DNA from 3 places in the Pseudomonas sp. Pme6b genome. Region 3 is predicted to be linked to each of the others. Evidence: riboswitches for the same ligand, from Rfam matches in the RefSeq annotation. Region 3 holds a riboswitch; each other region holds the start of a gene.

Region 1 (6,003 bases), 790 kb from region 3:
TTGTTCGACCACCGCCAGCAAGCGCGCCACGTCTCTGCGGCTCATTGCCTCAAGTGGTTGCCCGCCCAGTCTGACCGTGCCGCAGACCGGTTTCTGAATACCGGCCAATAGTTTCAGCAGGGTGGATTTTCCCGAACCGTTAGGGCCGACCACGGCCAGTGTCTCGCCGGCTGCGATGCTCAAGTCGACGTCGCGCAGCAACGCAGTGCCACGAACCGAATAACCCAGCCCGGAGCAGCCCAGCACCGGTGCGTTGACCAGATGAGGAAAGGCGTTCATCGCGTGCTATTTCCCCGGATAAGAATCAAAGCGAAGACCGGTGCGCCGATCAGTGCGGTAATGACGCCAATCGGCAGCGCCTGGCCCTTGATCAGCGTGCGCGAGAGGATGTCGGCAGCGATCAGAAACAGCGCGCCGCTCAATGCACTCAACGGCACCAGCCGTGCGTGGCGCACACCGATCAGCATACGCACCGCGTGCGGGATCACCAGCCCGACAAAACCGATGGAGCCGACGATCGATACCATCACTGCGGTGACCAGGGCTGCGGTCGCGATCAGGATGATCTGCACGCGCCGCACGGCAATCCCCAGTGACGCCGCCGAGTCGCTGCCGAAAGTGAACGCGTCCAGCGCTCGCCGGTGCCAGAGGCACACCAGCAGACCGACCAGCACCGTCGGCACTGCCAGCCAGACCGAGTGCCAGCGTACGCCGCTGAGGTTGCCCAGCAGCCAGAACATGATGCCGCGTGCCTGTTCGGAGCTGGCGGATTTGGTGATCAGAAACGACGTCAGGGCATTGAACAGCTGTGAACCGGCGATTCCGGCCAGAATGATCTGCCCGGCTGCTGTGGTGCCTCGCGACGAGTGCGCCAGCAGGGCGACCAGCGAAAACGCCGCCACGGCCCCGGCAAAAGCGCCTGCCGACATCGAAATAGCCCCCGCGCCGAAGCCCAGAATGGCGACCAGCACCGCGCCGGTCGAGGCTCCGGCGGAAATTCCCAGCAGATATGGGTCTGCCAGCGGGTTGCGCAACAAGGATTGCAACACCACGCCACAGATCGCCAGCCCGGCCCCGCAGGCTGCCGCGACAATGGCGCGGGTCAGCCGGTAGTTCCAGACGATGCCTTCGTCGATAGGGTCGAGCACATAGCCGGCAGCCCAGAGTTTGTTGGCCAGCACCTGAAAAACCACCTTCAGGCTGATCGAGGTTTCGCCAATCGCTGCACCGACCATGATTGCCAGCACCAGCACTGCCGAGACCCAGAGCACATGGCCCAGTGCTACCTGTAATCTCATTGTGCAGCGTTGAAACGGTTGGCGGCGTCAGCAAGTTCCTCGAACCCGGTAAACAGGCGCAGGCCAGCCTGCATGCCTTCGGCGTCGATGATCACGATCCGGTCATGCTTGACTGCGTCCATGTTGCGCGTCACCGGGTCGCTCTTGAGGAATTCGATCTTTTTCAGGTAGTCGTCGGCCGGGAAGCGGCGGCGATCCATGCGTGCAATCACCAGAATGCTTGGGTTGGCCTTGGCAATGGTCTCCCAGCCCACTGTCGGCCATTCCTCGTCGGACTTGACGATATTACGCATGCCCAGGCTGTTGAGCATGAAGTCCGGGATGCCTTTGCGGCCTGCCACGAACGGGTCGCTGGCGAGGTCGGAACTGGAAAACCAGAACAGCGCCGAGACGTCGTTCGCCTTGTTCTGTTTGACGTTGGCAATCGCCGCGCTCAGGCGGGCCTTGAGGTCGGCGACCAGCGTGTCACCGCGGTCCTGTACGTCGAAAATCTGCGCCAGTTGCTCGATGCTCTTGTAGATGGTCTCGATGCGGAACGGCTCCAGGCGTGTGCCGTCGGCACCGACCAGATTGTCTTTGCCTTCGCAATCGGACGGCAGAATGTAAGTGGGTATTTTCAGGTCATGGAACTGCTCGCGTGTGCCGACCACGCCCTGTTTGCCGACCATCCACTCCAGCTGCACCGCCACCAGTTCCGGACGTTTGCCAATCACCGATTCAAAGCTTGGGTCGTTGTCGGCCAGACGTTCTACCTTGTCGTTCTGCGCCTTGAAGCGTGGTAACACGTTGTTGAACCACAGCGAAGTGCCCACCAGCCGGTCGCCCAGGCCTAGTTCGTAGAGCATTTCAGTACCGGCCTGGCCAATGGTCACTGCCTTGGTCGGCGCATGTGCGAACGTCAGGGTCGAACCACAGTTTTCGAGGGTCAGCGGATACTGAGTAGGCGCGGCGAGGGTCAGGGTGGACAGCGTCAGGCTGGCGGCAAGTACGGCAAGGCGGGGCAGCGACATGAAATGCGGTCTCCGTTGGAGCAGGTGCCAAGGCGCAATGCACATCAGGAAACACATCCCCGGCAAATGACCGGGCACGACGGGAAATGCTGCCGCGTGCGGATGTCCTTCCCGGACACCCCGCCGGTTAGTGGATTGAAGCAGGTCGGCAGGTCTCCTGACTGGCATGTCATCGCCAGGCTCCGGCCTTCCCGGAGCTGAATCCAGTGGCAGTCATGGAGCAGGCTCGATGCCTACAGTTGCGGGGGCAGTTTCGTTTTGGCCTTGTGCAGACAAAGCGTGCGAATTCCCTGTTAGTTCCTCTCGGAAACCGACGGGCGGCATGGTAAACGATAAGCGTTTTAGTGGCTAATCCTTTGCGCGCAGGCGCAGCAGACTGTTGATCAGATGCAGACGCATCGCGGCTCGGGCGGCATCCCGATCCTGATGGACAATGGCGTCGAAGATGGTCTCCTGTTCGCGTTGCTGGATGCCTGGGTCGTCCTCTGCGTGCAACGACGTGATATTGCCGAAGCCGCTGCGGGTGCGGGGCAGGATGCTGCTGCCGAGCTGGCTCATCACGTCGGTAAAGAAGCTATTGGCTGTGCACAGTGATATCTGCCGGTGAAACTCGAAATCGGCCTTCATGGTGTCGTGCCCCAGGCGCGCACAGCGATGCAGCTCATCGAGTGCCTGACGGATGGCATCCAGTTGTTCGGGCGTGCGGCGTTGAGCCGCGAGCGCGGCGGATTCCGGCTCGATGCTCAGGCGCAGCTCGATGATGGATACCGCGTCGCCGGATGTACCGATTGGCGATTCAATCTGCTGGAAATGCCCTGGCTGCGCGGCATCGACTACGAAGGTGCCGATGCCATGCCGGGTTTCGACCAGACCTTCGGCTTGCAGGCGCGACATCGCTTCACGAACCACGGTGCGGCTGACCCCGGTTTCACGGATGATCACCTGTTCGGTAGGAAGCTTTTCACCGCTCTGGATCTCGCCTTCGCGAATTCTGCGCGAAAACTCGGCGACCAGTTGCTGAGTCAGACTGGAGCGACGGCCTTTTGATGTGGAAGGTTGTTCCATGGCGGGTGATCGGGTCCGTGTCGGGTGGCTGAGTATAACCGTACTCAAGGCGTGTTTTGTGTGGTGATCGCAGCCTATACTCGCGTATCGGACAGAACTGAGGCTGCAATGTCGGACAACGCGCTTTCCTCGCAAAAGAACCATCGACGCCTGGCAGAAACCCTTGTCGACCGCTTCGCCCAGCGCATGCGTGACGGTGTGCTGGTGCGCGGCGAGAAATTGCCTTCCGAGATCCACATCATGGAAGCCGAGGGTGTCAGCCGCACGGTGGTGCGCGATGCGCTGTCGCGGATGCAGGCCGCCGGGCTGGTGGAAACCCGGCATGGTGTCGGCACCTTTGTTCTAGACATGCCACCGCCTGAAGGTTTTTCGGTAGGGCCTGCGACCATCGCCACCTTGTCCGATGTGCTGAACCTGCTGGAGTTTCGCTTGAGCCTGGAAGTCGAGGCAGCAGGGCTGGCTGCGCAGCGACGCAGCCCTGAAGCGTTGCTTGAGCTCAAGCGGGCGTTCGATGCGCTGCTCGAAGGCCCGCAGAAATCCGGAACCACCATCAATGCCGATTTTCAATTTCACCTCAAGATCGCCAAGGCGTCTGGCAATGCGTACCTGATCGATATCATGAAACATCTGGGCACCAAGCTGATTCCCCGCACGCGGATGAACTCGGCCTACACAGGGCAGAGCGATCGCAACGCCTACCTGGCCGGAATCAACACCGAACATCGGCAAATCTACAACGCCATCGCCGAAGGCAACGTCGACGCAGCGCGCTCGGCGATGTACCTGCACCTCAACGGCAGCCGCATGCGCCTGCGTCGCGCTCAGGCGCTGTACAGCGACTGAGCGATTCAGGGCCGGACGCGGAGTTTCTGCCAGACACCTATCGTTCCTCATGCTCCAGTGTGGTGATGCCTTGAGTGACGCTCCACGGCACAAATCTGCGCCGCACCGCATGCTCTAAAGAGGACGCAGAGCGTCCAGAGCTGCATGTCGACGCGGAGCGTCGGCACGATAATCTGCGGAGTTTCTGCCAGACACCTCTCGTTCCTCACGCTCCAGTGAACTGCCCCCAAGAAGTTGGACACCAATCCGACCTCACGGGGGTGTTCAAATGGGTAAGTATTCAGAGCAGTTCAAGCTCACTGTCGTCAAAGCGTATCTTGAAGACAACATGGGCTTTCGTATGGTAGCCCGCCAGTTCTCGATCGATTTCAGCCTGCTTCGACGCTGGGTCGCTAACTACAAGAGTCATGGTCACACCGGCCATCGCAAGCCTGGTCTTCGATACAGCGAAGCTTTCAAGCGCTCAGTGCTTGAGCACAGGCGTGAACACAAGCTATCGCTCCGTCAGGCCGCTGCGCATTTTGGTATCGGGGATCCCGGCCAAATAGTCATTTGGGAAAAGCGGCATTACAGTAGCGGTACAGCCCCGTATGTTCCTGCCAGAAGAAAGCCTGTCGCCATGCCAAAGAAGCCTTATCCCGCCAAACCAGTAACCGCCGACGATACGCAGAAGACGCGCGACCAGTTGATGAGCGAGCTTGAATATCTGCGCATGGAGAACGCTTACCTAAAAAAGTTGGAAGAGCTGAAGGAGCAGAAACGACGGCAACCGAAAAAGCCCTGAGCATCAAGCAACTGAGGGGCCGGTTCCCGCTTTGCGCTCTGCTGAGGCTGGCGGGCTTGGCACGCAGCACGTTTTACTATCAGGTTCAGGTGCAATCCAGACCCGATCCCTATGCTGCTTTGAAACAGTTAGTCGAAAGCATTTACCACGAGGAGAAAGGCCTTTATGGCGCTCGGCGTATCACGGCGGTCATTCGCACTGCAGGTATTTTGGTCAACAAGAAGGTTGTAGAACGACTGATGGCAGAACTGGGCCTGCGATCAGTGGTGCGCCCCAAAAAATACCGCTCCTATAAGGGCGTAATCGGAACCATTGCGCCGAATTTGCTGGAGCGCAATTTCAGCGCGCAACGCCCGAACCAGAAGTGGGTGACCGATGTGACTGAGTTCAAGGTAGGCAATCGAAAGCTGTATCTCTCACCCGTGATGGACTTGTACAACGGTGAAATCGTGGCGTATGAAGTGTCGACAAGGCCGAGCTTTGAGCTGGTCACCAGCATGCTGGACAAGGCGCTTCAGCAGTTGCAGGACGAGCCGAAGCTTGTGATGCACTCGGACCAGGGCTGGCAGTATCAACACGCGCAGTATCGCCATAAGCTATCGGTACGAGGCGTCAAACAAAGCATGTCCCGTAAGGGCAACTGCCTGGACAATGCGGCAATGGAAAGCTTTTTCGGTACACTGAAATCCGAGTTTTTCTACCTGAAACAGTTTGAAAGCATCGATGAGTTGAAAGCAGGTCTGGATGAGTACATCCACTACTACAACCATGACCGCATCAAGCTGAAGCTCAACGGCCAAAGCCCCGTAAAATACAGGGCTCAGGCGGCAAGCTAAAACCGTCCAACTTTTGGGGGGCAGTTCATTCGCCAGCGCCGCAACTGTCCAGCCAGTAAAGGTAGGCAAAATGCTCATCCAGCTCCAGACGCGGCGTCAGCAGCGGGCTGAGCAGCGCATGCTGGTGGATCAGGATTTCCAGCGCCTGATGCAGGTTTTGCGCATGA
Region 2 (6,003 bases), 890 kb from region 3:
CAAGCTTCGTCACCGTGCATGGCGGCAAGCTGCGTAAGCCGGCATTGCCCAAGCAAGTCGAGGCGTTCGCTCGCTTGCCCGAACCTGTACTGCCGTCGCTGGAGCGACCGTTCAATATTTTGTTGCCGGGGGTTGGCGGAACAGGCGTAACCACCGTCGGTGCGATGCTGGGTTATGCCGCGAATCTGGAAGGCAAGGGTTGCAGCGTGCTCGATCAGGCCGGGTTGGCACAGAAATTCGGCCCGGTGGTCAGCCACATCCGTATTGCAGCGCGTCAGCAGGATTTGTTCGCGGTGCGTATCGCGGCTGGGGAGGCGCATCTGTTGCTGGGGTGTGACCTGCTGGTAGCGGCCGGGCCGGATGCGATTGCCAAGCTCGACAGCAAGATTTCCCACGCGGTGGTCAACAGCCAGCAAACGCCGACTGCCGAGTTTACGCGCAACCCGGATGCCGTGTTTCCGGCCGAGGCCATGAAGCAGACTATCATCGAGTCGGTCGGCGCTGCGAAGACCCACTTCGTCGAAGCCACATCGCTGGCCACCCGGCTGATGGGCGACAGCATCGCCAGCAACCTGTTCATGCTCGGTTACGCGTTTCAGCTGGGCCTGATTCCGCTGACCTCGGCGGCCATCGAAAAGGCGATCGAACTCAACGGGGTGGCGGTCAATCTCAATCAGCAGGCGTTTCTCTGGGGCCGTCGTACCGCCCATGATCCTGCGGCGGTCGAAGCCTTCGTCAATCCGCAGCAGAAGGTCAGCGAGCCGCAGCAGCCAATGGACCTTGATCAGCGTATTCAGAGCAATGTCGAAACCTTGAAGGCGTATCAGAACGGCGCCTATGCCAAGCGCTATGTGGAGTTGCTGCAACGTGTGCGCGATACCGAATCACGCGTGTTTCCCGGTCAGCAGCCGATGCTCTCTGAAGCGGTTGCGTTCAACTATTTCAAATTGCTGGCCTATAAGGATGAATACGAAGTGGCACGGCTGTACAGCAACGGCGAGTTTACCCGCCAGCTGGAAGCGCAGTTTGAAGGCGATTATCGGCTGGAATTCCACTTGGCCCCGTCATGGTTGGCAAAACGCGATCCGCACAACGGCCTGCCGCGCAAACGCAGTTTCGGCCCCTGGATGCTGCGCGCCTTCAATGTATTGGCGAAATTCAAATTCCTCCGTGGCACAGCGCTTGATCCTTTCGGCCACAGCCTTGAGCGCAAACAGGAGAGGGAGCTGATTGACGGTTACGTGCGTGACATCGAACTGATTCTTCAGCACCTGCAAGCACAGAATCGCCATACCGCCTTGAACCTGGCACGTCTGCCGGAGCGAATTCGTGGTTATGGCTATATCAAGGAGAGCGCCATGAAAGCGGCTGCATTGCAGGCCGACATTCTGCGCAAGAGCCTGGAAAGTGGCGAAGTGGTTGCACCGAAGTTGTACGAGGCGGCTGCCTGACGGGGAGATGCTTCGCATCGACTGGTCGCAGCGACCGGGGGTGATCCGCTGTGTTCAGCGCCGGGAGTACCGCCTTCGCCAATATCAGCTCGGTCTGAACAGGTGTGCATGCCCGGCGCGGTACAGCGAGGAGTCGCTGAACGTGTCGTCGGCAAGCACACGTCCGACCAGAATCAATGCAGTGCGACGAAAGCCTTTGGCCTGCACTTTGTCGTGAATGTCCGCCAGTGTGCCAACTGCCCAGTCCTGATCCGGCCAACTGGCGCGGTGCACCACGGCAATCGGGCAATCGGCTCCGTAATGTGGAACAAGCTCGTCGACAATCCGCTGCAGGTTGTTTACACCCAGATGAATCGCCATGGTTGCCCGGTGACTGGCCAGACTGGCCAGCTCCTCGCCGCTGGGCATTGAGGTCTTGTCGGCATAGCGAGTCAGAATCACGCTTTGCGACACATCCGGCAGGGTCAGCTCGACGCCCAGCAGCGCAGCGCAGGCAGCGGTCGCGGTGACGCCGGGAATGATTTCGAATGGAATACCCAGTTCCCGCAGATGGCGGATCTGCTCGCCGATGGCGCCATACAGGCTCGGGTCGCCGGAATGCACACGAGCAACGTCCTGGCCCTGCGCATGCGCGGTCTTTATCAGCTCAATGATCTGCTCCAGATGCAGCTCGGCGCTGTTGGTCACCTGCACGGCCTGATGGCCCTCCAGCACGGCGAGCGGCATCAGTGAGCCTGCATAGATAATGACTGGGCATGTGCGAATCAGGCGTTGCCCCTTGACGGTGATCAGCTCGGGATCGCCAGGGCCGGCACCGATGAAATAGACAGTCAATGAATTCTCCGGAGTGGATGAGCGCGGGGAGATTATCCGCTGTGTGCAGGGCTGATTGCCAAGGCAAATGTGGCGTTGGCGCTTTTTTGCCGTTCGATCAGCAGGGTGGCGGTGCCGTCTCCCAGTTGCGCGGCCAGCGCCAGTGCCGAACCTTCGGCGACACCGTGACAGCCCGTGGTCTGGAAGACCTGCGCAGAACGATGGGTGAGGTGCAGCTCCCACGCAACCAATTGCGCTGCGTTGAAGAACACCAGCGGCACTGCCAGTTGCGCGGCCAGTTCAAGCAGGCCCGGTTCCTGGTCTTTCAGGTCGATACATGCCAGCGCAGTGACGCTGGCAATCTCCAGGTCGATCACGCGAAGGCTGTTCTCGATCAGCTCGCGCAACGTCGCTGCGGAGCAACCGCGCCGACAACCCAGCCCGGCCACCAGTGACGCGCCGGGCTGAACGGTCGGTGAATCAGGCCTGATGCAGGTCGGCATCGTTTCTGCGGAACAGCCAGGCACTGATCAGCCCCATCGCGACCCAGAACAACGCGTTGGTCAATAGCGAGGCGATCATGAATTGCGATTCCAGAGCTTTGGGTGCCATGCTCTGATGGACCAGCGGCTGTGGTGCGCCGATCACGTGAGGAACGACCAGAATCGCCACGCCCAGCACTTTTAGCAGCCAGTTCTGACCAAATACCAGCAAGGCCAGCCCGGCGGCAGTCGATGCGGCCGTACCTATCCACCAGGCCTGACGCTGACTCAGTTCGGCGGCAGCTGTGCCGGGCAATTCAGGTGGCAGGCCAAGCGTGGGTGCCAGCACAAAAACCGCGAAACCGGCCAGCCCCCACCATACGCCTTGCACCGTGCGGCCCGGCGCACGCAGGGTGTAAAGCCCGGCAAGCATCAGGGCGAAGCCTACTGCGACCACCAGGTTGCCGCCCGTGGTGGACAGCACGCGCTGCCAGCCGTTTTCAGGTTCCCAGGCAGCTTCTTCATGCGCATGACTGTGTTCGGCAGTCGCGCCGTCAGCATGCTCATGGACCTGTTCGGCAGATGCGTTTTCGTAAGTTTCGGCCTGCTGGATCAGTGGCACCACCCAGAAGCTTTGCAGCACGGTCAGCAGCAGGGCCGCAAGCAGGCCCGTGAACCCGGCAGTTTGTGCGATTCGCTTGAACATTGTGGAGTCCTTAATGGCAAGGAAAGGCAGCGCTGTGACGTGTATCGTGTGCGGCGTTGTGTACGGCCGCGATGTGCGAGAAACCGGCGAAGTACACCAGACATGCACCCAGCAGCGCAGCGCTGATGGCGGCTGTCAGGCGTTGAGTGCGTGTGGAGCTGGTAGTGGCGGCGTGGCTGCTGCTGATGGTCGACATGGCGATCCCTCTTGGTGATTGGCAAGCGGGCCACGCGCAAAGGAACCTGCCGGCAGACGCCGAAGGTTTCAACTGCGCCCGCCCACCGCGGGTTTGTCATTCAACGATGTCGGGCCGGTCTCCGGGCTCGCGAGGGGCTCAAACGTCGCGCGTTCAAGGCCTGCAAGGTCACCTTCCCATGCCGTGGCACAGTGGATAAGACCTTCTCTCGCTTACCGTTGCGGGGGCAGCACCGGACTTGCTCGACAGCGTGAGCGCACCGGTTTCCCGTTTCACCCCGTGAGGGGCACCCGAAACAAGGCGTACAGGAGAGCATGGGCGGCGGGGAATCGTCAATCTGAACGATTGACCTGTCTGCGGTCACTGCGTAGCCTTGCCGGTTCGAGGTTCTCCATGCGTAAAGCGTTACACATGGAGCTAAGACGGGAATGCGGTACACGCCGCAGCTGCCCCCGCAACTGTAAACGGTGAGGTTCATTGCACAGCCACTGCTACGGCGGGAAGGCGCGATGAATGCGTGTCGGCACGGTCTTGATTGCCTGCCACATGCCGCCGTGAGCCAGGAGACCTGCCTCGAACCGGGCTGACCAAAAGGCCTGCGAATTCTCACTACAACCGGGCGGGGTGATCCGGTGGCGATCCGATCCGTGTGCCAGGCATGCGGTTCTCGTCCTGTTTGCCCGCCGCATTGCCAAAGGGCACCTGATGAAAACACTGGCCAAGCTTCCCGTCACCATCGTCACCGGCTTCCTCGGCTCGGGCAAAACCACCCTGCTGCGGCACATGCTCGATAACGCCGAAGGGCGGCGCATCGCGGTCATCGTCAATGAATTCGGTGAACTGGGCATCGACGGAGAAATCCTTAAGCAGTGCACCATCGGTTGCACCGAAGAAGAGGCCAACGGCCGGGTATATGAGCTGGCCAACGGCTGCCTGTGCTGCACGGTGCAGGAAGAGTTCTTCCCGGTCATGCGCGAGCTGGTCGCTCGCCGTGGCGATCTGGACCACATCCTGATCGAAACCTCGGGGCTGGCATTGCCCAAGCCGCTGGTTCAGGCTTTTCAGTGGCCGGAAATTCGCAACGCCTGCACGGTCGATGCGGTGATCACTGTCGTCGACAGCCCTGCGGTATTGGCCGGTACGTTTGCTGCGTTCCCCGATCAGGTCGATGCGCAGCGCAAACTCGACCCGAATCTGGACCATGAGTCGCCTCTGCACGAGCTGTTCGCTGATCAACTGGCCAGCGCCGATCTGGTGATCCTCAACAAGGCCGACATGATCGACGCCGAAGGTCTGGCAGCGGTGCGTGCCGAAGTTGCCGAAGAACTGCCGCCAGCCGTCAAGGTGATTGAAGCCAGCAGCGGTCGTCTGCCGATCAGCGTACTGCTGGGTGTTGGCGCCGAGTCCGAGCTGCACATCGATGGTCGCAAGACCCACCATGATCATCACGACAATGACGATCATGATGACCACGATCACGATGCTTTCGATTCGATTTCCCTGAAATTGCCTCAGGCCGATGAAAAGTTGTTGCTCGACGCACTGAATCAACTGGTCGTGCAGCACGGCATTCTGCGCGTGAAGGGCTTCGCGGCCATTCCCGGCAAGCCGATGCGCCTGCTGATCCAGGGTGTGGGTACGCGTTTCGCCAAGCACTTCGACCGCGCCTGGCGCGCCGACGAAGAGCGTGCCACGCATCTGGTGCTGATTGGTCAGGAGCTGGATGCCGTGGCCCTGCAAGCGCAGCTCAACGCTGCAGTTGTCGGCTGACCCCATGCATTTACTGAGAACCCAGCCCGGCGGTTTCGTACCCGACGACAGCATTGCCGATCTGGGCCAGACCCCGGCCGAGCTGGTGATTCTCTGTAGCGGAGACTCCAGCCTGGCGCTGCTGGCCGAAGCTGCACGCCAGCTTCCTGACGACTACCCGAGCCTGCGTCTGGCCAACCCCATGCAGGTACAGAATCACGCCTCTGTCGACTTGTACGTCGATGAGGTGCTGCGCCACGCAAAGGTCATTCTGATTTCCCTGCACGGTGGCATCGGTTACTGGCGTTACGGCGTCGAGCGGCTGATGGAGCTGGCGGCACGCGGGGTTCAGGTCATTCTGGTGCCAGGTGATGATCGTCCCGATCCTGAGCTGAGCGACCTGAGCACGGTGCCTGCCGCAGAACGCGACCGGCTCTGGCAGTTTCTGCGTCAGGGCGGCTTGCAGAATGCGCTGGAAATGTATAGTTGCATGGCCAGCCGCTGGCTGGACCGGGACTATTCCTGGACCGAGCCCCAACCGTTGCCACGCACAGCCATTTACCACCCTCGACTGGCAAGTGCGCAGCTCACCGATTGGCAAGCCGA
Region 3 (6,003 bases):
CTCGACAAGCCTTACTGGCAGAAAGCCTACCTCAACGCCAAGCGCGTCATTCAGCCGTCCAGTCTGGCGCAGATTCGGCCATAGCGCGTCGCCTGCTCGCGGTCTGACCAGAAATTATCGTGCGACGCTCCGCGTCGCATGCCTTTCCGGACGCTCTGCGTTCTCTTGCGACGCAGAGCGTCGAGACCTGCATTCCCACGCTGGAGCGTGCGGAACGATAACTCGACTACCGTACTGCGCTCTGCGTCGACATGCCTTTCCAGGCGTGCGGAACGATCATCGCAACTATCGTGCGACGCAGAGCGTCGAGAACTGCATTACCACGCTGGAGCGTGCGGAACGATAACTCAACTAACGTACGACGCTCTGCGTCAACCCTCTACGCTCGGCGTTATTGAGCTGCCTTGGCCGAGGTCACGCGCCAGATTTTGTTGCCGACATCGTCTGCCACCAGCAAGCCGCCGCGCTGATCATTGACCACGCCAACCGGGCGGCCCATAGGCTTTTTCGTCTTTGTTGAGGAAACCGGTCAGCACATCGACTGGAGCGCCGTTGGGCTTGCCGCCGCTGAAGGGCACGAACACCACTTTATAGCCGCTGTGCGGTTTGCGGTTCCATGAGCCGTGCTGGCCAATGAACAGGCCTTCGTTGAACGGCGCCGCCAGCGTCTTGCCATCGGCGAATACCAACCCTAACGAGGCCGTATGCGGGCCGACTGCGTAATCCGGTGCGATGGCCTTGGCGACCAGTGCCGGGTTCTGCGGTTTGACGCGCTCGTCGACATGCTGGCCGTAGTAGCTGTAGGGCCAGCCGTAGAAAGCGCCATCCTGCACCGAGGTCACGTAGTCTGGCACCAGGTCGCTGCCGATTTCGTCACGCTCGTTGACCGCCGTCCACAGCTTGCCGGTTTTGGGTTCCCAGTCCATGCCGTTGGGGTTGCGAAGGCCCGAGGCGAAAATGCGGTGGTTGCCGGTGGCAGCGTCCACTTCCCAGATGGCTGCACGACCTTCTTCCTTGTCCATGCCGTTCTCGGCCACGTTGCTGTTGGAGCCCACTGTGACGTACAGCTTGCTGCCATCCTTGCTGGCAATGACGTTTTTGGTCCAGTGGTGGTTGAGCGTGCCGCCCGGCAGATCGACCACTTTGGTCGGCTGCGCGCTGATCGAGGTCTGGCCCGCTTCATACGGGAAGCTGATCAGGCGGTCGGTGTCGGCGACATAGAGCTTGTTGCCCACTAGCGTCATGCCAAACGGCGAATTGAGGTTTTGCAGGAACACGGTGCGGGTCTCTGCGACGCCGTCCTTGTCCACGTCGCGCAGCAGAGTAATGCGGTTGGCGCTTGGCACGCCCGCACCGGCGCGGCCCATGACTTTTTCCATTACCCAGCCGCGAATACCTTTGGAATCATCCGGTTTGGCCGGGGAATTGGTTTCCGCCACCAGCACGTCGCCATTGGGCAATACATACAGCCAGCGCGGGTGGTCCAGGTTTTCGGCGAACGCTGCCACCTGTGTGCCCGGCGCGGCGACCGGTTTTGCGCCTTTTTCCCAGCCTACGGCAGGGGCGATGTTGACGGTCGGGATCAGCGTCTTGTTAGGCTCCGGCAGTTTGGGCGATGGGCCTGTTCCATCCGAGACTTGCAGGGTCGAAGACTCGCCGCAGGCAGCGAGGCCACCGGCAACCAGAAGCAACACTGCGTAGTGGAGTCTGAGTCTGAACATGGTGAATCTCCATAAACAAGGGCGTGGTCCGATAATTGATAGAGGCACTGCGAACCGTCTGGGTTCAATCACGTTTCACAGCGTCGGTGTCGATTGACGCTCCCAGCCCAACCCTCTACCCTTCGCGGTTTGTTTCAGGTGCTCTGCAATCCTTGATTGGCAGGGTGAAACAGGGAAGCCGGTGTGGATCAATCGATCCGATCCCGGCGCTGCCCCCGCAACGGTAAATGAGTCAAGGCTGTGCCTGACGCCACTGTGTTTCGACATGGGAAGGCGCGCAGCCGGGGTAACCCGCTCATGAGCCCGGAGACCGGCCTGAACCACTCAATGGCATCACGGAGGGTGATGCTCTGTGCAGGCCGTTGCCGTGCTGTCCAGTGCTGTCCTTCCGTCTGTTGTCGACTGCCACGAGCGGAGAACCCGGATGAACGAATCCCCCGAACGCGACGAACGCCATCTGGCGCGCATGCTGCGCAAGAAAGCCGTGATGGACGAGCGCATTGCCAGCTCACCCAACGAGTGCGGCCTGCTGCTGGTCTTGACCGGCAACGGCAAAGGCAAGAGCAGCTCGGCATTCGGCATGCTTGCCAGGGCCATGGGCCACGACATGCAGTGCGGCGTGGTGCAGTTCATCAAGGGCCGCAACAGCACTGGCGAAGAAATGTTTTTCCGCCGTTTCCCCGAGCAGGTGCGCTATCACGTGATGGGCGAGGGCTTCACCTGGGAAACCCAGGATCGCCAGCGTGACATTGCCGCTGCCGAAGCCGCCTGGGCCGTGTCTCGGGAAATGCTTCGCGACCCGGCCATTGGTCTGGTGGTGCTCGACGAACTGAACATTGCCCTCAAGCATGGTTACCTCGACCTTGAACAAGTGCTGAGTGACCTGCAGGCCCGCCCACCTATGCAGCATGTGCTGGTGACCGGCCGCGGTGCCAAACCCGAATTGATCGACCTGGCTGATACGGTTTCCGATATCGGCGTGGTCAAGCACGCGTTTCAGGCCGGTATCCGGGCGCAGAAAGGTATCGAGCTGTGAATAATCCTTTATTGGGCGCACTGCAATGAGAGCACTGCAATGAGAGCTCCGCGCGATTGCCCGGCGGTTTTGATCGCCGCGCCTGCCTCCGGGCAAGGTAAGACTACCGTCACCGCGGCACTGGCACGTTTGCACCGCAACCAGGGCCGCAAGGTCCGGGTGTTCAAGTGCGGGCCGGATTTTCTCGACCCGATGATTCTTGAGCGGGCCAGCGGCGCACCGGTCTACCAGCTGGACATGTGGATGGTCGGTGCCGACGAAAGCCGTCGCCTGTTGTGGGAAGCCGCAGATGAGGCAGACCTGATCCTGATCGAAGGCGTCATGGGGTTGTTCGACGGCACACCGTCCAGCGCTGATCTGGCCCGCCACTTTGGCGTACCGGTGTTGGGGGTGATCGACGGCACGGCTATGGCGCAGACGTTTGGCGCGCTGGCGCTCGGGCTGGCGCGTTATCAGCCGGATCTGCCGTTTGCCGGCGTGCTGGCCAATCGGGTTGGCACGGTACGCCACGCGCAGTTGCTGGAAAACAGTCTGACCGAAGGCCTGCGCTGGTATGGCGCACTGTCCCGGGAAGTCGGTTTCGAATTGCCCAGCCGCCATCTGGGGCTGGTCCAGGCCAGCGAACTCAATGATCTGGATGTGCGGCTGGACATGGCTGCCGCCGCGCTGGCCAGCACCTGCGAAGTGGCCTTGCCGCCAGCCGTAACCTTTACCGCGCCCGACCCGGTTCAGGTCGAGCCGTTGCTCAGCGGTGTGCGCATCGCCATTGCCCGCGACGAGGCCTTTGCCTTTCTGTACGGCGCAAGCCTGGACCTGCTGCGAAACATGGGCGCAGAGCTGAGTTTCTTCTCGCCGATCCATGACCGCGAGCTGCCCGACGCCGACAGCCTGTACCTGCCGGGTGGCTACCCGGAGTTGCACCACGTTGCTTTGGCGGAAAACCTGACGATGCAGGCATCGATCAGGGCGCACCATATCGCTGGCAAGCCGATTCTGGCCGAGTGCGGCGGCATGCTTTATTTACTCGAAGCCCTGAGCGATGTGGAGGGCGTGCGCGCCGAACTGGTCGGCTTGCTGTCCGGTGAGGCGGTCATGCAGAAGCGTCTGGCGGCGCTGGCCTTGCAAGCGGTTGAATTGCCCGAGGGCACGCTGCACGGTCACACGTATCACCATTCGCTGACCAGCACCGAGTTGCAGCCGATTGCCCGTGGCGTCAGCCCCAACGGCGGGCGTGGCGCAGAGGCAGTCTACCGCCTGGGTCGTCTGACCGCGTCCTACGTGCATTTCTATTTCCCTTCCTGCCCTCAGGCGATTGCGGCGCTGTTCAAACCATGACCGAACAAGCGTTCAGCCCTGAAGAGCGGGCTGCGGTGTACCGGGCCATCGCCGAGCGTCGCGACATGCGCCACTTCGTCGGCGGCACGGTGGCGCCCGAGTTGCTGGCGCGCTTGCTGGAAGCCGCACACCAGGCACCCAGTGTCGGGCTGATGCAGCCGTGGCGCTTCATTCGCATCAGCGATCCGGCGTTGCGCGGAAAAATGCAGGCGCATGTAGAAGAAGAACGTATCCGCACTGCCCAGGCGTTGGGCGAGCGCACCGACGAGTTCATGAAGCTCAAGGTCGAAGGCATCAACGACTGCGCAGAAGTGCTGGTCGCCGCGCTGATGGAAGGGCGTGAGCAACACATTTTCGGGCGTCGCACCTTGCCCGAAATGGACATGGCATCGCTGTCCTGCGCGATCCAGAACCTGTGGCTGGCATCGCGTGCAGAAGGCCTGGGCATGGGCTGGGTGTCGCTGTTCGACCCCGAGGCATTGGCCGAACTGCTGGGCATGCCTGACGGCGCGAAGCCGCTGGCGATCATTTGCCTGGGGCCGGTCAAGGAGTTCTATCCTGCGCCAATGCTGGTGATGGAAGGCTGGGCGCAGGCGCGTCCGCTGCACGAGCTGCTGTACGAGAATCAATGGGGAGTGAGTCAATGAGTGTGGCGCTGTTGAGCGTCGCCGGTGTGGCGCTGGACGCGTTGCTCGGTGAACCAAAACGATGGCATCCGCTGGTGGCGTTCGGGCGTTTTGCCAGCCGTGTCGAGCAGCGTTTCAATAGCGGTGGCCGTGGCTGGCGCAGTCATGGCGTTACCGCCTGGGTTATCACCGTAGTGCCGTTGACGCTGCTGGCCACGCTACTGAGCTGGTTGCCCGGTATTGGCTGGCTGGTCGAGATTCTGGCGCTGTATGGCGCGCTGGGCATGCGCAGCCTGGGCGAACATGTTCAGCCGGTGGCGCAAGCGTTGCGCAGTGACGATCTGGTCGAGGCACGCCAGCGGGTCGGTTATCTGGTCAGTCGCCAGACCAGCGAACTGGATGCCACCGAAGTGGCTCGCGCGGCTACCGAATCAGTGCTGGAGAACGGCAGTGATGCGGTGTTCGCCGCGCTGTTCTGGTTTGTCGTGGCCGGTGCGCCCGGCGTGGTGCTGTACCGGCTGAGCAACACGCTGGACGCCATGTGGGGCTACCGCAACGAGCGCTTCGAGCGTTTCGGCTGGGCTGCGGCGAAGATCGACGATCTGCTCAACTACCTTCCTGCACGCCTTGTGGCATTGACTTACGCCTTGCTGGGCAAGACCCGGCTGGCGCTGCGCTGCTGGCGTAAGCAGGCCCCGGCCTGGGACAGTCCGAATGCAGGTCCGGTGATGGCCGCTGGCGCGGGTGCGCTGGGTGTCGAACTGGGTGGGGCGGCGATCTATCACGGCGAGCTGCATCAGCGTCCGCAATTGGGTGAAGGTGCACCTGCCGATGCAGACTCCATTGATCGCGGCTGGCAACTGGTGCAGCGCGGCGTCTGGTTGTGGTTGCTGGTCATATGCGTGGTAGCTGAATTCTATGCTTGAGCACGGCGGTCGGTTGCGCGCCGCAGCGCAGCATTACGGTATCGAACTGGCTGACTGGCTGGACCTGTCCACGGGCATCGCGCCCTGGTCGTGGCCCATCCCGGAGATTCCGACGCGTGCCTGGGCGCGGTTGCCCGAGACCGACGATGGCCTGGAATCGGCGGCCTGCCGCTATTACGGCGTACCTCGCTTATTGCCGGTGTCCGGCTCACAGGCTGCGATTCAAGCGTTACCGCGGGTACGCAGCGGAGGTCGGGTTGGCGTGCTGTCGCCCTGCTACGCCGAGCATGCACATGCATGGCGCAAGAACGGCTTCGTGGTCCGCGAGGTAGGCGAGCAGGAGGTCGAATACTTTCTCG

What was found. Region 3 has a riboswitch for cobalamin ahead of cobO (cob(I)yrinic acid a,c-diamide adenosyltransferase). Riboswitches for the same ligand answer to the same signal wherever they lie in the genome.
Region 1: it holds a riboswitch for cobalamin, as region 3 does, so the genes downstream of both, AC4ANE_RS16360 (ABC transporter substrate-binding protein) here and cobO (cob(I)yrinic acid a,c-diamide adenosyltransferase) in region 3, are expected to answer to the same signal.
Region 2: it holds a riboswitch for cobalamin, as region 3 does, so the genes downstream of both, AC4ANE_RS15865 (CbtB domain-containing protein) here and cobO (cob(I)yrinic acid a,c-diamide adenosyltransferase) in region 3, are expected to answer to the same signal.

Annotation. Positions count from the first base shown of each region.
Region 1 covers NZ_CM176704.1:3,616,980-3,622,982, reverse strand. The annotation lists gene AC4ANE_RS16370 (ABC transporter ATP-binding protein) at 1-279, opposite strand, end outside; gene AC4ANE_RS16365 (FecCD family ABC transporter permease) at 276-1,298, opposite strand; gene AC4ANE_RS16360 (ABC transporter substrate-binding protein) at 1,295-2,308, opposite strand; cobalamin riboswitch at 2,439-2,638, opposite strand; gene AC4ANE_RS16355 (FadR/GntR family transcriptional regulator) at 2,657-3,373, opposite strand; gene AC4ANE_RS16350 (FadR/GntR family transcriptional regulator) at 3,482-4,216, shown strand; one part of gene AC4ANE_RS16345 (IS3 family transposase) at 4,485-4,944, shown strand; one part of gene AC4ANE_RS16345 (IS3 family transposase) at 4,944-5,836, shown strand; partial or broken gene AC4ANE_RS16340 (AraC family transcriptional regulator ligand-binding domain-containing protein) at 5,865-6,003, opposite strand, start outside.
Region 2 covers NZ_CM176704.1:3,516,374-3,522,376, reverse strand. The annotation lists gene AC4ANE_RS15885 (indolepyruvate ferredoxin oxidoreductase family protein) at 1-1,451, shown strand, start outside; gene cobM (precorrin-4 C(11)-methyltransferase) at 1,536-2,285, opposite strand; gene AC4ANE_RS15875 (cobalamin biosynthesis protein) at 2,318-2,767, opposite strand; gene AC4ANE_RS15870 (CbtA family protein) at 2,745-3,452, opposite strand; gene AC4ANE_RS15865 (CbtB domain-containing protein) at 3,463-3,648, opposite strand; cobalamin riboswitch at 3,744-3,957, opposite strand; cobalamin riboswitch at 4,016-4,238, shown strand; gene cobW (cobalamin biosynthesis protein CobW) at 4,354-5,418, shown strand; gene cobN (cobaltochelatase subunit CobN) at 5,423-6,003, shown strand, end outside.
Region 3 covers NZ_CM176704.1:4,406,012-4,412,014, reverse strand. The annotation lists gene AC4ANE_RS20005 (C40 family peptidase) at 1-84, shown strand, start outside; partial or broken gene AC4ANE_RS20000 (PQQ-dependent sugar dehydrogenase) at 392-1,721, opposite strand; cobalamin riboswitch at 1,841-2,054, shown strand; gene cobO (cob(I)yrinic acid a,c-diamide adenosyltransferase) at 2,146-2,757, shown strand; gene AC4ANE_RS19990 (cobyrinic acid a,c-diamide synthase CobB) at 2,797-4,092, shown strand; gene bluB (5,6-dimethylbenzimidazole synthase) at 4,089-4,739, shown strand; gene cbiB (adenosylcobinamide-phosphate synthase CbiB) at 4,736-5,644, shown strand; gene cobD (threonine-phosphate decarboxylase CobD) at 5,637-6,003, shown strand, end outside.